2 regions of the Mesorhizobium sp. P2_C4 genome follow, and region 2 is predicted to be linked to the other one. Evidence: predicted binding sites of a transcription regulator. Region 2 holds the regulator's gene; the other holds the start of a gene.

Region 1 (3,473 bases), on a different contig from region 2:
TCTGCTGCTTGATCTGGGCAACGCGGCCCTGGATCTCGGCCTTCTTGCCGGCGCCGTCGACGATGGTGGTGTTCTCCTTGGAGATCGACACCTTCTTGGCGCGGCCGAGCATGTTGAGGCCGACGTTCTCGAGCTTGATGCCGAGGTCTTCCGAGATGACCTGGCCACCGGTGAGGATGGCGATGTCTTCCAGCATGGCCTTGCGGCGATCACCGAAGCCCGGCGCCTTGACGGCAGCGATCTTCAGGCCGCCACGCAGCTTGTTGACGACGAGCGTGGCCAGGGCCTCGCCTTCGACGTCTTCCGAGATGATGACCAGCGGCTTCGAGGTCTGCACGACAGCCTCGAGGATCGGCAGCATGGCCTGCAGGTTGGAGAGCTTCTTCTCGTGGAGGAGAATGTAGGCGTCTTCCAGATCCGCAACCATCTTGTCGGCGTTGGTGACGAAGTAGGGCGAGAGGTAGCCGCGGTCGAACTGCATGCCTTCGACGACTTCGAGTTCGGTCTCGGCGGTCTTGGCTTCCTCGACGGTGATGACGCCTTCATTGCCGACCTTCTGCATCGCTTCCGCGATCATCGAGCCAACCGAGGAGTCGCCATTGCCGGCGATGGTGCCGACCTGGGCAACCTCTTCCGAGGTCTTGATCTTCTTGGCGTTCTTGATCAGCGTCGCGACGACGTCGGCAACGGCGAGATCGATGCCGCGCTTCAGGTCCATCGGGTTCATGCCGGCGGCAACCGCCTTGTGGCCTTCCTGGACGATCGACTGCGCCAGAACGGTCGCGGTCGTGGTGCCGTCGCCGGCGATGTCGTTGGTCTTCGAAGCAACTTCGCGGACCATCTGCGCGCCCATGTTTTCGAACTTGTCTTCAAGCTCGATTTCCTTGGCGACGGTGACGCCGTCCTTGGTGATGCGCGGGGCGCCGAACGACTTGTCGATGACGACGTTGCGGCCCTTGGGGCCGAGCGTGACCTTCACCGCGTCGGCGAGGATGTTGACGCCGCGCAGCATGCGCTCACGGGCGTCGCGGGAGAATTTTACGTCTTTGGCAGCCATGTTTTAGCTCCTGGCAGGGGCTTGGGATCAAGCCCGAAAATTCAGTTGACGGTGAGGCCGATAATCAGCCGATGATGCCCATGATGTCGGATTCCTTCATGATCAGAAGGTCTTCGCCATTGAGCTTGACTTCGGTGCCGGACCACTTGCCGAACAGGATGCGGTCGCCAGCCTTGACGTCCAGGGGGACCAGCTTGCCGGCTTCGTCGCGGGCGCCGGAACCAACGGCGATGATCTCGCCTTCCTGCGGCTTTTCCTTCGCCGTATCCGGGATGATGATCCCGCCGGCGGTCTTGGATTCGGATTCGACCCGGCGAACGACCACGCGGTCATGAAGCGGGCGGAACTTCGACTTTGCCATTTTTTCTTCCTCGAATGAGAACGGTGAGAACAGTTCCTCCATCCGGCGGCGCCGGACGTATGAGTTAGCACTCACCAAAGGCGAGTGCTAACGTGGCGCTGAAATAGGCGCGCGGCCGGCGAGAGTCAAGGCGCGGGGGGCTTTCGATGCGTGGGAAATTTCGCGTTCTTCCGCTGGCTAAAGAAACAGCCGCAACTGGGTGTGAATGATCGACCGGTAATCCTCGAGGGTTCGGCGGCCTTCCTTTTCGTCCTGGGTCAGTGCCAGACGCACGACGCCGCCGGCAAGCTGAAAGAACAGGAAAACCACGCGGGCGAACTGTTCGCGCTTCTCCGGCTGCAGGAGAGGGCCCACCCGATCGCAGAACAGTTTCGCCTGCTGCCGGGTCTCGGCGATGTCGAGATGCTGCAGCGCCTTGTCGGCCTGGATCGCATTCTGCAGATCTTGGATGGCGGGGTCTTCGGCGACGCGGCGGTAATAGTCGTCGAGCAGGCGGTCCGCTGCCGCGACCACATCGTCTCGCCCGCGAATCTCGGCGATGATCGTGCCGAAGCGCATGCGGCTGACTTCGGAGAACCGCTCATAGAGCATCGCCAGGATCGCCGATTTGTTGGGGAAGTAGTGGTAGACGGTGGCGATCGGCCCGCCCGCCAGCATGCCAACTTCCTTCATGGTGACGGCGTCGATGCCCTTTTCGCCGATCAGCCGCATGGTCGTCGCCAGGATGGCGTCGATGCGCTCCCGGCTGCGCTCCTGCTTCGGCATGCGCCTCGGCTCGGTCACTGTCCGGCTTGCTTCTTTCATGCGCCAGATCTCCCGCGGCAGCCCCAAATTCATGCTTGACAAAAAATATGATCAAGTATCAGCTTTGAGGATTGCTGACAGGTTGTCAGATTTTTTGAAGCACGGCAAGGACGCTGGGGAGGAGCCTGTGACGTTAGCAAACGCTGAGCACAATGCCGATTGGCTGGTCGGCAACCCGACCGGCGGCCAGCTTGCCTCGGCGTTGTGGATCGGTTCGGTCGGCCTGCTCATCCTCGGGCTGCAACCGGTGCTGCTCGGCGCGCTCTACACCGAGGGGCATGTCAGCGGCGACGAACTGGCTCTGGTGGCCACGGCCGAGATGATCGCCATTGCCATCGGTTCGGCGGTGGTGGCGATGCTGCTGTCGGCGCACAATATGCGCTGGAAAAGTGCTGCGCTTTTGCTCCTGCTGGCGCTGGCGAATTTGTGGACGGCCTATGCGGTCAGCGCCGGCTTGCTGATATCAGTGCGCGCTGTCGCCGGGCTGGCCGAAGGGGGCCTTGTGGCGGTCGCCACCGAACTGATCGCCCGTTCGCGTCGGGCCGAGCGCATCGGCGGCTATTTCGTCACCATGCAGACCCTGGCGCAATGCGCGCTTGCCCTTTTGCTCGCGCTCTATGTCATCCCGGCCGCCGGGTCGGTCGGTGGCTTCATCGTCCTTGCCGTCGTCTGCGTCGCCTCGCTGGCGGTCGCCTTCGTTGTGCCTGATGACTATGCCGAGCTGCCCAAGGAAGAGAATCTGGCCAATGTGCTGACTGTCCCTTCGCTCACCGCGCTGTTGTCGGTCTTCTGCTACTTCATGTTCTTCGGCGCGATTTGGGCCTTTCTCGAACCGCTTGGCGCGCAATACGGCATTGATGGACGTACCGTCGGCCTCATCGTCTCGGCCAGCCTCGCGGTGCAGGTTCTCGGCGCGATGACAGCGACCGCTTTCGAGGCGCGCATCGACTACCGCCTTGCCATCGTGGCGATCGGCGTGATCGCTGTCGCCAGCTCCGCGGTTCTCGCCAGCGGCCCGGGCCTGACGGTGTTCTGGGCCGCGGCGTTGGCCATGGGCTTCATCCTCCTGTTCATCGTGCCCTATCAGATCCGGCTGGCGATCACCGCTGACGAGACGCGGACCGCCGTGCTGCTGGTGCCGGCAGCCCAGCTCTTTGGCCTGGCTATGGGCCCGGTCGCGGCCTCGCTGCTGATCGATGGCAAGGATTTCAGGCCGGTCCCGGAATTCGCCGCCGTCAGCGCCGTGGCCAG
Region 2 (3,473 bases):
CGCCCAGGCGTCCAGGCCGCCCTTCGGCCGCTTGCCCATACCCTCGGCGACATTCGAACCGGAACCGACCGAGAGATAGAGCGTCTTGCCATCCGGCGAGAAGGCAATGTCGCGGGTCCAGTGGTGGCTCGAAGGAATGTTGGCGACGACGGTTTCCGGCTGGCCGGAAGCCTTGAGGTCGCCGTCGCGATAGGCAAAGCGAACGACGCTGTTGCTGTTGGCGACATAGATCCATTGCGGATTGTCTCCCTGGGGATAGAAGGCGATACCATAGGGCTGGGTGAGGCCGTTGGCGAAGATCGCTTCCTCGGCGGGTTTGGCGCTGCCATGCGTAAGACGGTAGACGCGAATCTGGCTGGCCCTGCTGTCGGCGACGAACAGATCGCCATTGGGCGCGACGCGCACGACGCGCGGGCTGGCGATGCCCGAGGCGATCATCTCGGCCGAAAAGCCCGGCGCCATGATCGGATTGGCGTCTTCCGGCCGGTCCGCCAGGCCGGCGCCGTTGGATGCGGATTCGGTAGAGAAGGGCGCCTGCAGATCCTCAGGCCGGATCAAGCGCCGCACGCCCGGCCTGTCGTCCCTCCAGTCGCCAAAGGCGGCTTCGCCTTTCAGCAGCGGCTGATCCGCCTCGGCAAATGCCGCCATGGCGAAAAACAAGGCGGCGGAAATGGCCGTCAGACCGGCAAATCGGATCATATTGACCTCAAGGTGGCGTCGAAACGGTTGAACGAACCGGCCCGACAATCGTTCCGCCTCAACGTTTAGCGCGCGGTATCGGCAGCTCAGGTCCCGGCGGCGTAGAAATCATCATCGAGGCGCTTTTCCAGCTGAACCAGATCGGCCGGCAGCGGCAGGCCCATCGCCCGCATTTCCCTCAGCTTCTCGCGCAGCTGTTCCTGCACTTCATGCTGATCCTCCGGCTGGTTGACCATCTCTTCGAGCAACAGGCTGATCTGCGCCTTGATCTCTTCGAAAGCCATTCTTTTTCTCCTTGCGCAGCCTGTTCTTCGATTTGGCACGAGGTGTGTCGAGATTCAGGTCAGGCCGAGCCGAAAACGGTGGCTTCCGAGAACCGGAGCGGAGCGTACTTTTCGTACGTGAGCACCGGAAGCGCAGGAACCCGCCGTTTGCAGGTCGGCATCACAGGAATACCAACACACCTAGCGCAGCATGCGGGAAATAAGCTGCGCCGTATAGTCGACCATCGGCACGATGCGGGCGTAATTCAGCCGGGTCGGACCGATGACGCCGAGAGCGCCGATGACGCGGGCGTCCTTGTCGCGATAGGGCGCGACGACCAGCGACGAGCCCGACAGCGAAAACAGCTTGTTTTCCGAGCCGATGAAGATGCGCACGCCGGAGCCCTCCTCGGCCAGGTCGAGCAGCTGGATCAGCCCGTCCTGCGTCTCCATGTCCTCGAACAGATGCCTGAGCAGCTCGATATCGGCGTGGGCGGTGACGTTTTCGAGCAGATTGGCGCGGCCGCGCACGATGAGACGCGCCGGCAGGCCGCTGTCGGCGCCGGCCCACACAGCCAGGCCCTTTTCGACCAGGTCCTGCGACAGCGTGTCGAGTGCTGCCTTGGTCTCTTCCTTGATGCGGGCGATCTCGACCCGCGCCTCGGCCAGCGTGCGGCCGCGGATGTGGGCGTTGAGGAAGTTGGAGGCTTCATGCAATTGCGAGACGGTGACGCCGGCTGGCAGGTCGATGACACGGTTTTCGACATCGCCGTTCTGCGACACCAGCACAGCCAACGCCTTGGTCGGCTCCAGCTGGATAAATTCGATGTGCTTGAGCGCCACCTCGTTCTTGGCGGTCAGCACCAGGCCAGCGCCGCGCGACATGCCGGACAGCATCTGGCTGGCTTCGGTCAGCATGTGTTCCAGCGTCGCGCCCGAGCCGGAGGCGCGCACCTGCGCCTCGATGATGCGGCGCTCCTCGTCGGAGAGATCGCCCAGTTCCATGAAGGCATCGACGAAAAACCGCAGCCCGGCTTGGGTTGGCAAGCGGCCGGCGGAAATGTGCGGGGCGTAGATCAGGCCGAGATGCTCGAGGTCGCTCATCACATTGCGGATGGTCGCCGGCGACAGCGACGATGGCAGGATGCGCGACAGGCTGCGCGATCCCACAGGTTCGCCGTCCTTCAGGTAGGAATCGACGATGCGCCGAAAGATATCGCGCGAACGCATGTCGAGCGACTGCAGCGCGGGCGACAGCAAACTGGGTTCGGCGACTGCCTTGGTCATTCGAGCCAAAAACCTCCGGCTAAAGGATATAGACTTCACCAGCACCCGCGCAACCCGGTGTCTGTGTCCGGCCATTTTCCTTTGCGCCATGGGCCCCATGCGGTTACAAGCCGGCCACGATTCCGAAAAACATAGGAAAACAGCCTGAATGCGCCCTTCCAAACGCCAATTCGACGAAATGCGCGCCATCTCCTTCGAGCGCGGCGTCTCCAAGCACGCCGAAGGCTCGTGCCTGGTGAAATTCGGCGACACGCATGTGCTGTGCACGGCGAGCCTCGAGGAAAAGGTGCCGGGCTGGATGCGCAATTCCGGCAAGGGCTGGGTGACGGCGGAATATGGCATGCTGCCGCGCTCGACCGGTGAGCGCATGCGCCGCGAGGCCTCCGCCGGCAAGCAAGGCGGCCGCACGCTGGAAATCCAGCGGCTGATCGGCCGCTCGCTGCGCGCCGTTGTCGACCTGCAGGCGCTGGGCGAGCAGCAGATCACCGTCGACTGCGATGTCATCCAGGCCGATGGCGGCACCCGTACCGCTTCGATCACCGGCGGTTGGGTGGCGCTCTACGACTGCCTGCGCTGGATGGAAGCAAGGCAGATGGCCAGCGTCGCCAAGGTGCTGAAAGACCATGTCGCGGCGATCTCCTGCGGCATCCATGACGGCCAGCCGGTCATCGATCTCGACTATGTCGAGGATTCCTCGGCCGGCACCGACGCCAATTTCGTCATGACCGGCAAGGGCGGCATCGTCGAGATCCAGGGCACCGCCGAGGGCGAGCCTTTCTCCGAGGACCAGTTTGCGGCACTGATGGGCCTGGCCAAGAAAGGCATTCAGCGGCTGGTCAGCCTGCAGCAGATGGCGGTCGCATAGGCTTTCCATGAAACCTTCCGCCATCCTCGAATCGGCCCTCTACGTCACCGATCTGGCTGCCGCGGAAGCATTTTACGCCGACGTGCTCGGGCTTGAACCGCTCGGCAAGGTCGACGGCAGGCACATCTTCTTCCGCTGCGGTTCCGGTGTGCTGCTCATCTTCAACGCCGAGGCGACCAAAATCCCGCCGGCGCCCGATGCACGGCTGAAGGTGCCGCCGCACGGCACGGTTGGCGATGGCCATCTCTGCTTTGCGGCGAGTGCCGACGAGATGGTGCGCTGGAGGGCGCATCTCGGGGCGAAAAAGATCGCCATAGAAAGCGAGTTCGAATGGCCGCAAGGCGGCCGCTCGATCTATA

The links. The regulator HrcA, encoded in region 2, represses chaperone genes, less so after heat shock. The targets are predictions, from matches to a motif close to GTTAGCACTCNCNNNNNGNGAGTGCTAAC.
Region 1: a site for HrcA is predicted at 1,482-1,510, ahead of groES (co-chaperone GroES). Genes of this name have one in related genera too.

The regions. Positions count from the first base shown of each region.
Region 1 is NZ_JBFUDT010000005.1:297,597-301,069, forward strand. Features, by position in the region: gene groL (chaperonin GroEL) at 1-1,057, opposite strand, end outside; gene groES (co-chaperone GroES) at 1,122-1,418, opposite strand; gene AC1DX6_RS21725 (TetR/AcrR family transcriptional regulator) at 1,596-2,222, opposite strand; gene AC1DX6_RS21730 (MFS transporter) at 2,350-3,473, shown strand, end outside.
Region 2 is NZ_JBFUDT010000001.1:198,870-202,342, reverse strand. Features, by position in the region: gene AC1DX6_RS01065 (PQQ-dependent sugar dehydrogenase) at 1-699, opposite strand, end outside; gene AC1DX6_RS01060 (hypothetical protein) at 786-983, opposite strand; gene hrcA (heat-inducible transcriptional repressor HrcA) at 1,164-2,249, opposite strand; gene rph (ribonuclease PH) at 2,398-3,114, shown strand; gene AC1DX6_RS01045 (VOC family protein) at 3,122-3,473, shown strand, end outside.